DNA from 3 places in the Phytobacter diazotrophicus genome. Region 2 is predicted to be linked to each of the others. Evidence: predicted binding sites of a transcription regulator. Region 2 holds the regulator's gene; each other region holds the start of a gene.
What was found. The regulator PurR, encoded in region 2, represses purine synthesis genes. The targets are predictions, from matches to a motif close to CANGCAAACGTTTGCNTG.
Positions count from the first base shown of each region.

Region 1: tusA (sulfurtransferase TusA) is a predicted target of PurR. The motif match lies at 1,899-1,916, and genes of this name have one in related genera.
Region 3: pyrD (quinone-dependent dihydroorotate dehydrogenase) is a predicted target of PurR. The motif match lies at 942-959, and genes of this name have one in related genera.

Region 1 covers NZ_CM125428.1:341,884-346,048, forward strand. Annotated here, with positions in the region: gene ACS0RQ_RS01590 (MFS transporter) at 1-371, shown strand, start outside; gene ACS0RQ_RS01595 (DcrB family lipoprotein) at 372-932, opposite strand; gene ACS0RQ_RS01600 (7-cyano-7-deazaguanine/7-aminomethyl-7-deazaguanine transporter) at 1,006-1,671, opposite strand; gene tusA (sulfurtransferase TusA) at 1,976-2,221, shown strand; gene ACS0RQ_RS01610 (TRAP transporter substrate-binding protein) at 2,408-3,391, shown strand; gene ACS0RQ_RS01615 (TRAP transporter small permease) at 3,415-3,924, shown strand; gene ACS0RQ_RS01620 (TRAP transporter large permease) at 3,935-4,165, shown strand, end outside.
Region 2 covers NZ_CM125428.1:2,387,396-2,391,560, reverse strand. Annotated here, with positions in the region: gene ACS0RQ_RS11715 (MFS transporter) at 1-1,139, opposite strand, end outside; gene cydH (cytochrome bd-I oxidase subunit CydH) at 1,306-1,395, opposite strand; gene purR (HTH-type transcriptional repressor PurR) at 1,694-2,719, shown strand; gene punR (DNA-binding transcriptional activator PunR) at 2,736-3,647, opposite strand; gene punC (purine nucleoside transporter PunC) at 3,761-4,165, shown strand, end outside.
Region 3 covers NZ_CM125428.1:3,629,664-3,633,828, forward strand. Annotated here, with positions in the region: gene pyrD (quinone-dependent dihydroorotate dehydrogenase) at 1-846, opposite strand, end outside; gene ssuE (NADPH-dependent FMN reductase) at 1,094-1,675, shown strand; gene pepN (aminopeptidase N) at 1,744-4,165, opposite strand, start outside.

The DNA.
Region 1 (4,165 bases), 2.0 Mb from region 2:
TGGGCGGCCTGAATGTGGCGATGATAAGCCTGGCGGTGGAGGTGGTCGGCCTGATTCTGGTGGGTATCGCCGATGCTCCGCTGGTGGCGAAAATCGGGGTATTCCTGACCGGGGCAGGCTTCTCGCTGGTTTTCCCTGCGCTGGGGGTGGTGGCGGTCAAAGCGGTGCCGCAGCACAATCAGGGCGCGGCGCTGGGCACCTACACGGTGTTTATGGATATGTCGCTGGGAATTACCGGGCCGCTTGCCGGGCTGTTGATGGCCTGGTCGGGAGTATCGATGGTGTATCTGCTGACGGCGGTGCTGGTAGCGGGAGCGTTCGTGCTGACGTGGCGGCTAAAAAAGCGGCCTCCGCTGGAGGCCGCTTCCTGATTACTTGATGACCAGGGTGTTAACAATGTTTTCCGCTGCGGTCTGCGCCTGCTGCTGGTTATCTGCCGGCAGCGTCACCTGCAAAGTCAGCAGTTTGTTATCTACTTTACCCAGCACTACGGTAGACCAGGCCGTTTGACCTTTGGCAGAGATGATGCTGTCGAGCTGCTGCATTTTCTGGCCTTTCAGCTCGATAGATTTGTTGGTTACGACCTGCAACTGCGGGTCGCGGTTGCGCTGTTGGTCTTCCAAACGTTTTGCCAGCGTATCCAGCCCTTCCTGAGTGTCGTCGCCCACAATCACAATCACCGCTTTCTGACCGGTTGAGTCAGAGTAAACGTGCATGTTATTAGACTGCGTACCCAGTTTACCGCTTTGATCGGTCATGTCTGCGGGCAGCGAGAAGCTGAGTTTGCCATCAAGCAGTGTTACCGGTTGCCCGGTCGCGTTGCTTTCTGCAGATGCCCCCTGAGCGGGTGTTTTTTTGCTGTCGCTGTTGTCGCAGGCCGCCAGACCCATTACCAGCAGGCCAATACCGACATATTTAACCAGATTGCGCATTGACTTCTTCCTTTCGATAAACAGCCATAACGGCTCATGCGGGCCATCTTACCACAACTGGCATCGCGTACTCTTAACTGGCCTGTAACGCTGATATTTCAGATTTGTCTGCCAGTCTTTTCAACAGCATATTCAACAACACACCGTACATCGGCAGGAAGAAGGCGATGCTGATAATGACCTTAAAGGCGTAGTCCACCAGGGCGATTTCCATCCAGTGTTCGGCCATAAACGGATCCGGGCTGTGCCAGAAGGCGATGAAGAAAAAAGCGAGGGTGTCGCTGGCGTTACCGAACACCGTTGAGGCCGCAGGCGCCAGCCACCAGCGTTTGTTCTGACGCAGGCGGTTAAAGACATGCACGTCGAGGATCTGCCCCAGCGCGTAAGCCATAAAGCTGGCGGTAGCGATACGGGCGACGAACAGGTTGAAATGAGTCAGTGCTTCAAAGCCCTGCCAGCTTCCCATGTAAAACAGGGAAGAGATGCCGTAGGAGATAACCAGCGCAGGTACCATCACAGCGAAAATAATCCGTCGGGCGAGTGGCGCGCCAAAAATACGCACGGTTAAATCTGTCGCCAGGAAAATAAACGGGAAACTGAATGCGCCCCAGGTGGTATGGAAGCCGAAAATGTTAACCGGTAGCTGTACCAGATAGTTACTGGAGGTGATCACCAGCAGGTGAAAAAGGGATAGCCAGAACAGCGCTTTCATGCGCTGAGTTTGTGAAAACTGCGTCATATTGTGACCTTTTTAGTGTTTGGGGTGAGGGAACCCAATAAGCATGTAACACGCTATTTTTCTTGCCATTTTCACATCGGCAGTGCTCGTCATCCTTACGTACTCGATGTACGCCGGGGTGCCTGCGCGCTGGCCTTAATCAAACGGCTGCGCCAATAGCGCGTGTTGATACTGTGCAAAGCCGCAGAATGATACTGCAACATTACGCCGATGCAATGGTTATTTTTAACGCAATCGTTAACCTGGCTTGCGTCACAAAATGGGCAGCGTAAACTAATGCCGTTTTTTCCCGTGTGAGACGAAAATGACCGACCTCTTTACTACCGCCGACCATACTCTTGACGCGCTGGGCCTGCGTTGCCCTGAGCCGGTGATGATGGTGCGCAAAACCGTACGCAATATGCTGCCGGGTGAAACCCTGCTGGTGATTGCTGACGATCCGGCGACCACCCGTGACATTCCGGGGTTCTGCCGCTTTATGGAACACGAACTGGTGGCCCATGAGACGCAATCGCTGCCGTATCGCTATCTGGTGCGTAAAGGGCAATAACTCCCCATTTCAGGCCGCGTTTTTACGCAGTTTGCGATCCTTGCCACCAATTTAAACCGCCGTTTCATTTTTTAGCGCTTTTTGTGAGGCGCTTCACCCTCCCTTTTCCAGCGGTAGTCTAGTTTTTAAGCGTAAAAATAAAACATTGTTTTAACATTTACCTTTCACTACCCTGGAGAAGACCCGATGAAAACGACTTTCAAGCCGTTGCTGGCCGCGTTGTGCCTGTCCACCGTGTCACTGTTATCTGTATCTGCCGTTAATGCGCAGACGATTAAAGCTGCCGATGTGCATCCGGAAGGCTATCCCAATATTGTTGCTGTGCAGAACATGGGTGAAAAACTCAAACAACAAACGGACGGCAAGCTGGAGATTAAAGTCTTTCCCGGCGGCGTTCTGGGCGATGAAAAACAGATGATCGAGCAGGCGCAAATGGGCGCTATCGATATGATTCGCGTCTCAATGGCCCCTGTTGCCGCTATTCTCCCGGATATTGAAGTTTTCACCCTGCCGTATGTCTTCCGGGATGAAGACCATATGCACAAGGTCATTGATGGCGATATCGGTAAACAGATTGGCGATAAGCTGACGGCCAATCCGAAATCCCGGCTGGTATTTCTGGGCTGGATGGACTCCGGTACGCGCAATCTCATCACAAAAAAACCGGTGGTTAAGCCCGAAGATCTGAACGGCATGAAAATTCGCGTGCAGGGCAGCCCCGTCGCTCTGGCAACGTTAAAACAGATGGGCGCTAACTCAGTGGCGATGGGAGTGAGCGAGGTCTATAGCGGCATGCAAACGGGGGTAATTGATGGCGCGGAAAATAACCCGCCGACGTTTATCGCCCATAACTATATGCCGGTTGCCAAAAACTATACCCTCAGCGGTCACTTTATCACCCCTGAAATGCTGCTCTACTCCAAAGTGAAATGGGACAAACTCAGCGCCGATGATCAGAAAAAAATCCTCACCCTGGCGCGTGAAGCACAGTTCGAACAGCGCAAACTCTGGGAAGCCTATACCCAGCAGGCGCTGGATAAAATGAAAGCGGGCGGCGTGCAATTTCATGACATTGATAAATCGGTGTTTATCAAAGCGACAGAGCCGGTGCGCGCCCAGTATGGCGATAAGCATCAGGATCTGATGAAAGCTATCGCTGACGTTAAATAACCCCACTTTTCTGCGGAGAATGTATGTCAGAACTCTACTTAAAGTGGATGGATCGCCTGTACCTGCTTGCTATGACGGTGGCCGGCATATCACTGCTGGTGATGACGATTGTTATTCCGATTGGCATTTTCTCGCGTTACGTATTGAATCGCGGAGAGTCATGGCCGGAACCCATTGCCATCATCTGTATGGTCACTTTTACGTTCATTGGCGCGGCGGTGGGGTACCGCGCCGGTTCCCACATTGCGGTTAACATGCTCACGGATCGTCTGCCTGACACGCTAAAGATGGTATGCGCGCGGCTTGTCGATCTGTTGATGCTGCTCATCTCTCTCATCATGTGCTGGTACAGCTACTGGCTGTGCGTTGAGCTGTGGGAACAACCTGTGGCGGAGTTTCCCCTGCTGACCTCAGGCGAAAGTTATCTGCCGTTGCCGATAGGTTCGGCCATTCTGATCCTGTTTGTGCTCGAACGGTTGTTGTTCGGCTCGCAGGAAAACCGCCCGGTCGTACTGATTGGCAACCATGGGTAAGGGGTGAACAATGGACGCATTTGTATTGTTATTCACCCTCGCCATTCTGCTGGCGCTGGGTATGCCGGTGGCGTTTGCCGTCGGGTTGAGTGCCGTTGCCGGCGCGTTGTGGATAGATCTTCCGCTGGAAGCGCTGATGATCCAGATAACCAGCGGGGTGAACAAATTCACGCTGCTGGCGATTCCGTTTTTTATTCTGGCGGGAGCAATCATGGCGGAGGGCGGCATCGCGCGGCGGCTG
Region 2 (4,165 bases):
CTGGCTCTGCCGGAAAACAGCACCAACAGTAACGCCATCCCTGCAATAATCGCCCCTGTAACCGGCACAACGGTATACCCCAGACCACCCGAAATCACCGCACCCCCTGCCGCTGCCCCCAGCGCATTACCCAGGTTAAACGCGCCAATATTGACTGACGACGACAATCCGGGCGCTTCATGTGCCACACGCATAACACGCATCTGCAACGGAGGCACTACCGCAAAGGTTGCCGCGCCCCAGATAACCATGCTGATTGCCGCACCGATCTCACTGCGCGCCAGCCAGGGGATCGCAACCATAATCACGATCAATAACAGCAAGAAGCCTTTCAGGGTCGCTGTGACCGAGCGGTCAGCCAGCTTGCCGCCAAGGTAGTTGCCGATGGAGAATCCAACGCCCACCAGCACCAGCATCACGGTGATAAAGGCCGGGGTGGCATCGGTAATACGGTGCAGGACCGGTGAAATGTAGGTGTAGAGCGTGAACATCGCCCCTGCCCCCAGTACCGTCGTCAGTAACGCGGAAACCACCTGAGGTCGCATTAAGACCGCCAGCTCTTTGCGCACATCAGGACGTTCGCCGGCACTGCCTTTCGGCAAGGAAAAATAGAGACTGATCATGGCGATAACCCCCAGCCCCGCCGTAGCAAGGAACGACATGCGCCAGCCAATCGCCCCGCCCAGCCAGGTTGCTGCGGGCACACCGCCAATATTGGCGATAGTCAGCCCCATAAACATGGTCGCCACTGCGCTTGCCTGTTTTTCTTTTGCCACCACGCTTGCAGCCACCACAGAACCCAACCCAAAGAAAGCGCCATGGTTAAGACTTGTGATAATGCGGGAGAGCATCAGTGTTGTGTAATCCGGTGAAAGTGCCGAGAGCACATTGCCGAGGGTAAAAATCGCCATCAGGAATACCAGCGCATTACGTCGCGCCCGGTGTGAAAGCAGCAACGTCATTAACGGTGCTCCAACCATCACGCCAATGGCATAAGCGCTAATAAGCATACCCGCCGCCGGGATCGAGACATCCACGCCCTGGGCGATAACAGGGAGTAACCCCATGGGGGAAAATTCGGTCGTACCGATGCCGAAAGCGCCAATCGCCAGGGCAAGCAGTGGGAAATTAATCTTCATAAATAGACTCCGGAATTGCCGTGTCGACACGCGACACCGTCACAGAAGTCAAAAGTATGACATTAATCACAAAAAACAGAAGTTAGCGAAATGGGAAAAGACTATTGCTAATTTGATGACAATCGAGGGGTGAAACGAGGGAGAGAAGCCTCTCCCTCGGGATAAATCAATGCAGTGCGGCAGTCAGCCCGGCAGCAACAATCAGGGCAAGTACAATCACGGTAGTCATTAAAGAAAACTTCAGGTCGGTGCTCATCAATTTTTCTCCTTATTAATTTCCACACAAAAAGTGATGTAACGCATTTTTGCACAAATAAACGTAAAAATCTTGCAGGATTTAGGGTGATACACGTTTTAGCACTTCCCCTTTTGGTCAAGATCAGACAAAATTCGACGCTAAATTTATTAGCGTACCGGCCATTGACTCCCCTCCTGACGTCCAGTGTCTTTTTCCCGGCGTATTGCAATCCCTTCTATGGGTACAGGGTGATGGAAGGCAAACGTTTACCTTATGTATTATCAGGAGTTTACGATATGGTCTGGAGTAAGATCTGATGGCAACGATTAAAGACGTAGCGAAGCGAGCAAACGTTTCCACCACAACCGTATCACACGTAATTAACAAGACGCGTTTCGTTGCAGAAGAGACGCGTAACGCCGTCTGGGCGGCGATTAAAGAATTACATTACTCCCCCAGCGCGGTTGCCCGCAGCCTGAAAGTCAATCACACCAAATCTATTGGCTTGCTGGCGACCAGTAGCGAGGCGGCTTATTTCGCTGAGATCATCGAGGCGGTTGAGAAAAATTGTTTCCAGAAAGGCTATACCCTTATTCTCGGTAACGCCTGGAATAACCTGGAAAAACAGCGCGCCTATCTGTCCATGATGGCGCAAAAACGTGTGGATGGCCTGCTGGTCATGTGTTCTGAATATCCGGAATCGTTACTCAGTATGCTGGAAGAGTATCGCCACATTCCCATGGTGGTCATGGACTGGGGCGAAGCAAAAGCCGATTTTACCGATACAGTCATCGATAATGCCTTTGCCGGCGGCTATATGGCTGGCCGTTACCTGATTGAACGCGGCCATCGCGAAATTGGCGTTATCCCAGGCCCCCTTGAGCGCAATACGGGCGCAGGCCGCCTGAGCGGGTTTATGAAAGCGATGGAAGAGGCCCATATCACCGTGCCGGAAAACTGGATCGTGCAGGGTGACTTTGAGCCGGAGTCCGGCTATCGCGCCATGCAACAGATCCTGACCCAGTCCTCTCGCCCGACCGCGGTGTTCTGCGGCGGCGATATTATGGCAATGGGCGCGTTGTGTGCGGCAGACGAAATGGGCCTGCGCGTGCCGCAGGATATTTCGGTGATCGGTTATGATAACGTGCGTAATTCGCGTTTCTTTACCCCTTCACTAACGACCATTCACCAGCCGAAAGACTCGCTGGGGGAAACCGCGTTTAACATGCTGCTTGACCGTATCGTGAACAAACGTGAAGAGTCACAGTCGATTGAAGTGCATCCGCGCCTGATTGAACGCCGCTCGGTTGCCGATGGTCCGTTCCGCGACTATCGCCGTTAATCCTGCCGGGAGCAGCTCACTCCTGCTCCCGCAGCCATTCCCTGTTCAGCGTTTCGCTGTCGCCCAGATAACTCAGTAACCAACTCAGCGCCGGTGAGGCATCATTCTGCTGCCAGGTCAGACAACAGGCGGCGTCCGGAAAGGGGTTTTCCAGTGCCAGCGCAACCCACTCACCGCGATCGATCCACGGGCGGGCGAAATGCGCAGGCACCATCCCAATACACAGTCCGGCTGACAAACAGGCCGCAGATGACTCCCAGTCCGGGGCGACAACCCGTTTCTGATTATCCAAAAGCCAGGTGATGCGTTTAGGCAGCGAGCGGGAAGTATCTTCGCGTACCAGTGAGGGCCAGTTGCGCAACGTATCATCACTGAGCGGTGATACCATTGTCGCCAGCGGATGATGGCGGGCAACCACGCATTTCCAGCTCAGCATGCCCATATCGCGGAAGGTATATCGGCCACCGACCGGAATCGCCTGGGTCGCACCGATAGCCAGTTCGACACGCCCGTCGGCCAGCGCATCCCACACGCCGTTAAACACCTCCTGGGAGACCAGCAGTTCGACATCGCTAAAATGGCGATAGAAATCGACAATCATCTGGCGCGTACGTTCCGGTTTGACGATGTTATCGACCGCGATAGATAACTGCCCCCGCCAGCCGTTGGCGATTTGCTGGCATTGTTGACGGGTGATCTGCATTTTTTTGATAACAGAACGCCCCTCTTTCAAAAACCACACGCCAGCCGGCGTCAACTCCACATCCCGGTGACGACGTTCAAACAACGGCACCGCCAGCCACTCTTCAAGCTGACGCACGGTATAGCTGACCGCAGAAGGCACGCGATGTAACTCCTGTGCCGCACCGCTAAAGCTGCCGTTTCGCGCCACGGCATCAACCACTTCGAGAGAATATTCTGACCACATAATCTGCCTGCAAAAATTTTGAAACCAATGTGCAAATATTAGCGTTTCACAAGCCGACTTGCACTCCTTAGACTCTGGAGCCCTGTTAACCTGCCATAAAAAAGAGATCTGCCATGCAACCTGGAAAAGGATTTTTAGTCTGGCTCGCGGGCTTAAGCGTACTGGGCTTTCTGGCCACCGATATGTACCTGCCAGCGTTCGCCGATATTCAGCAAGATTTAAATACCTCTGCCGCAGCGGTCAGCGCGACGCTGAGCCTTTTCCTTGCGGGCTTTGCCGTTGCTCAACTGGTCTGGGGGCCGCTGTCGGATCGCTATGGCCGTAAACCCATTTTGCTAAGCGGCCTGGCCATTTTCGCCGTCGGCTGCCTTGGTATGTTGTGGGTTCAGGATGCTGTCTGGTTGCTGGTGTTGCGTTTTGTCCAGGCGGTCGGGGTCTGTGCTGCTGCCGTGACCTGGCAGGCGCTGGTGACAGATCACTATCCGGCGCAGCGTACAAACCGTATTTTTGCCACCATC
Region 3 (4,165 bases), 1.2 Mb from region 2:
CAGGCGACGAATAATTTCGGTGCTTTTTAATTGCAGCGGACGGCCACTTAACCCACCCGCTTCATCACAATTTTTCATTCCGCGAACCAGTTTTCTGTCCAGCGTTGTATTGGTGGCAATGACGCCATCAATATTATGGCGAACTAAACTGTCGGCCACCTGGATCAATTCTTCCTCGGAAAGATCCGGGGCGATCTTCACAGCAACAGGAACATATTTATGGTGGGTCTGATGAAGCTCATTCTGCTTATTTTTAATGGCACCCAGAAGGTCATCCAGCGCTTCGCCATATTGTAATGTTCGCAGGCCCGGCGTGTTTGGTGAGGAAATATTAATCGCAATATAACCGGCATAGGCATAGATTTTTTCCATACAAATCAGATAGTCATCTTTGCCGTTTTCAACGGGCGTATCTTTATTTTTGCCAATATTAATACCCAGCACGCCGTCAAAATGCGCTTTTTTCACATTCTCAACCAGGTTATCAACGCCCAGATTGTTGAAGCCCATACGGTTGATCAACCCTTCTGCGTCGACCAGGCGGAAGAGGCGCGGCTTGTCATTGCCCGGCTGCGGGCGCGGCGTCACGGTACCGATCTCGATCGCGCCAAACCCCATAGCACCCAGCGCATCGATACATTCACCATTCTTATCGAGGCCAGCGGCAAGTCCCAGTGGGTTTTTAAACGTTAGCCCCATGCACTGTACCGGTTTTTCCGGCACACGCTGACGCACCAGTGCCTCTAGCGGCGTACCCGTAATGCGGCGTAATTGTTGAAAAGTAAATTCATGAGCGCGCTCGGGGTCGAGCTGGAAAAGGGCTTTACGAACGAAGGGGTAGTACATGAACTCTCCTGGATTCCCGGTGTGCAAACCGGGGGCGTATTATCTTTGATTAGCCGAAGAAATGGAATTGACCTTGGGCAAAAAAAGGTGAACTGAACGCAATCGTTTCCTTATCCTTTTCTGCATATTCGTTTTTTAACGTGTTTTCACTAAAAAAATCATTTAGCGGAATATAAAACCTCTGCGACACTGAGAAAATAGTTATCGATGTTTAATAAAACGAAGCAAATGGTTATAAGGAGTGAATATGCGAGTTGTCACCCTGGCGGGAAGCCCGCGTTACCCTTCCCGCTCAAGCGCCCTGCTGGAATATGCGCGCGAACACCTGACGGCCCTTGATGTTGAAGTGTGTCACTGGCATTTGCATAACTTTGTCCCGGAAGATTTGCTCTACGCCCGCTTCGACAGCCCGGCGCTGCAGACACTGCTCGAACAATTACATGAGGCCGATGGGCTGATCATCGCTACCCCGGTGTACAAGGCCTCTTTTTCCGGCGCGCTAAAAACCCTGCTTGATCTGTTCCCCGAACGAGCGCTGGAAGGCAAAGTGGTCCTTCCGGTCGCCACTGGCGGTACCATTGCACATATGCTGGCCGTGGATTATGCGCTCAAGCCAGTTCTGAGCGCACTGAAAGCCCAGGAAGTGTTGCATGGCGTCTTCGCCGATGACAGCCAGGTGGAGGATTATCAGCATAAGCCCCGCTTCACCGCGAATTTGCAGACGCGCCTGGACAGTGCACTGGAAACATTTTGGCAGGCCTTACACCGCCGCGACACGCAAGTCCCCACCTTCGGTGCCCATATACCGGGTGTTGCCAGAGCCTCGTAATAAAAAAACCGGGTCGCGCTGTAGACGCTAACCCGGCTTGTTATCACACAGTGCCTGCCCGCTGAATGTTATGCCAGCGCTTTACTGATTTTCTCATACAGATCGCCTGACAGATTCGGCAATGCTTTGAGTTGCTCAAGCGCCGCACGCATTTTTTCCTGACGTTTCGCATCGTAACGTTTTAAACGAATCAGCGGTTCAATCAGGCGCGAAGCTACCTGCGGGTTACGGCTGTTCAGTTCTGTCAGCATTTCGACCATGAACTGATAGCCGCTACCGTCTTGCGCATGGAATGCTGCCGGGTTGCTGCTGGCAAACGCGCCAATCAGTGAACGCACTCGGTTCGGGTTGCTCATGGTAAACGAACGGTGTTTAAGCAGACCGCGCACGGTATCCAGCACATTTTCTGCCGGGCTGGTGGCCTGAAGGATCAGCCACTTGTCCATCACCAGACCATCCTGATGCCATTTGTCATCGTATTCCTGCATCAGCGCATCACGGCACGGCAGTTGGGCGGCAACCGCGGCAGACAGCGCCGCAAGCGCATCCGTCATGTTATCAGCATTGTGATACTGCTCGCTTACCAGCTTATCGGCCAGTTGCGCGTCGCCGAAGGCCAGATAACGCAGACAGGTATTACGTAAGGCACGCTTGCCGATATCCGCATGTTCCACGCGGTAGGTATCCAGCTTATTGGCGTTATAAACGGCCAGCACTTCATCTGCCAGTTCGGTGGCCAGGGTGCGGGTTAGCGCTTCACGTACCGTCACGATGGCTACCGGGTCGATAACGTCAAACAATTCGGCAATCTCATTTGCTGAAGGCAGCGTCAGAATTTCCGCAGCCAGAGCCGGATCGATATGTTCGTCCAGCAGGATCGCGCGGAACGCATCGGCAACGTGCAGTGGCAAAGACAACGCCTGCCCCTGCTGATGGCGGGCAACGTTGAGCTTAATGTGCGTCGCCAGCAGACTCTGTGCGGCATCCCAGCGAGAGAAATCATTGCTGGCGTGGCGCATCAGGAACGTCAGTTGCTGATCGCTCCATTTATATTCCAGTTTCACCGGCGCGGAAAACTCACGCAGCAGCGACGGCACTGGCTGGAAGTAGACGTTATCAAAGACAAAAGTCTGTTCGGGCTGGGTGACATTCAGCACATGGTGCACCGGGTGACCGTCTTTCTGCAACGGGATGACCTTGCCTTCATTATCATAAAGTTCAATATCAAACGGGATGTGCAGCGGATGTTTCTCCTGCTGTTCCGCTGTAGGCGGCGTACGCTGGCTGATAGTGAGCGTGTACTGTTCGGTCGTCGGATTGTAATCGTCGTGTACCGTGACAATCGGCGTCCCCGCCTGGCTATACCAGCGACGGAAATGCGACAAATCGATATTTGAGGCATCTTCCATTGCCTGGACGAAATCATCACAGGTTGCGGCGCTGCCATCGTGACGCTCAAAATAGAGCTGCATCCCTTTCTGGAAATTCTCTTCACCCAGCAGGGTGTGGATCATGCGGATGATTTCTGAACCTTTCTCATACACCGTCAGGGTGTAGAAGTTGTTCATTTCAATCACTTTATCCGGGCGAATTGGATGCGCCATCGGGCTGGCGTCTTCGGCGAATTGCAGCCCGCGCATGGTACGGACATTATTGATACGGTTTACCGCACGGGAACCCAGGTCCGAGCTAAACTCCTGGTCGCGAAACACAGTCAGCCCTTCTTTCAGGCTGAGCTGGAACCAGTCGCGACAGGTTACGCGGTTACCGGTCCAGTTGTGGAAATATTCATGACCAATCACCCGTTCGATATCAAGATAGTCTTTGTCGGTTGCGGTATCGGTCCGGGCGAGCACATATTTGGAGTTAAAGACATTGAGGCCTTTATTCTCCATCGCGCCCATATTAAAGAAGTCCACGGCGACAATCATATAGATGTCGAGGTCATATTCGAGGCCAAAACGGGTCTCGTCCCATTTCATGGAGTTCTTGAGCGAGGTCATTGCCCACGGCGCGCGGTCAAGGTTGCCACGGTCAACGAAGAGTTCCAGTGCAACTTCACGCCCGGAGCGGGTTGTAAAGGTATCGCGCAGCACATCAAAATCACCCGCGACCAGCGCAAACAGGTAACACGGTTTCGGGAACGGATCCTGCCACTGCACCCAGTGACGGCCATTGTCCAGCTCGCCCTGGTCCACGCGGTTACCGTTAGAGAGCAGGTAGGGATAAGCAGCTTTGTCGGCGATGATTTTGGTGGTAAACCGCGCCAGAACATCAGGGCGATCCAGGTACCAGGTAATATGGCGGAAACCTTCTGCCTCACATTGGGTACAGAGTGCTTCGCCAGACTGATAGAGGCCTTCAAGCGCAGTATTCGCAGCCGGGCTGATTTCATTCACGATACGCAATGTGAATCGCTCAGGCAGGCCGTCAATGACCAGGTGATTGTCTTCTTCTTTATATTGTGTCCATGGCTGGTCGTTAACATGG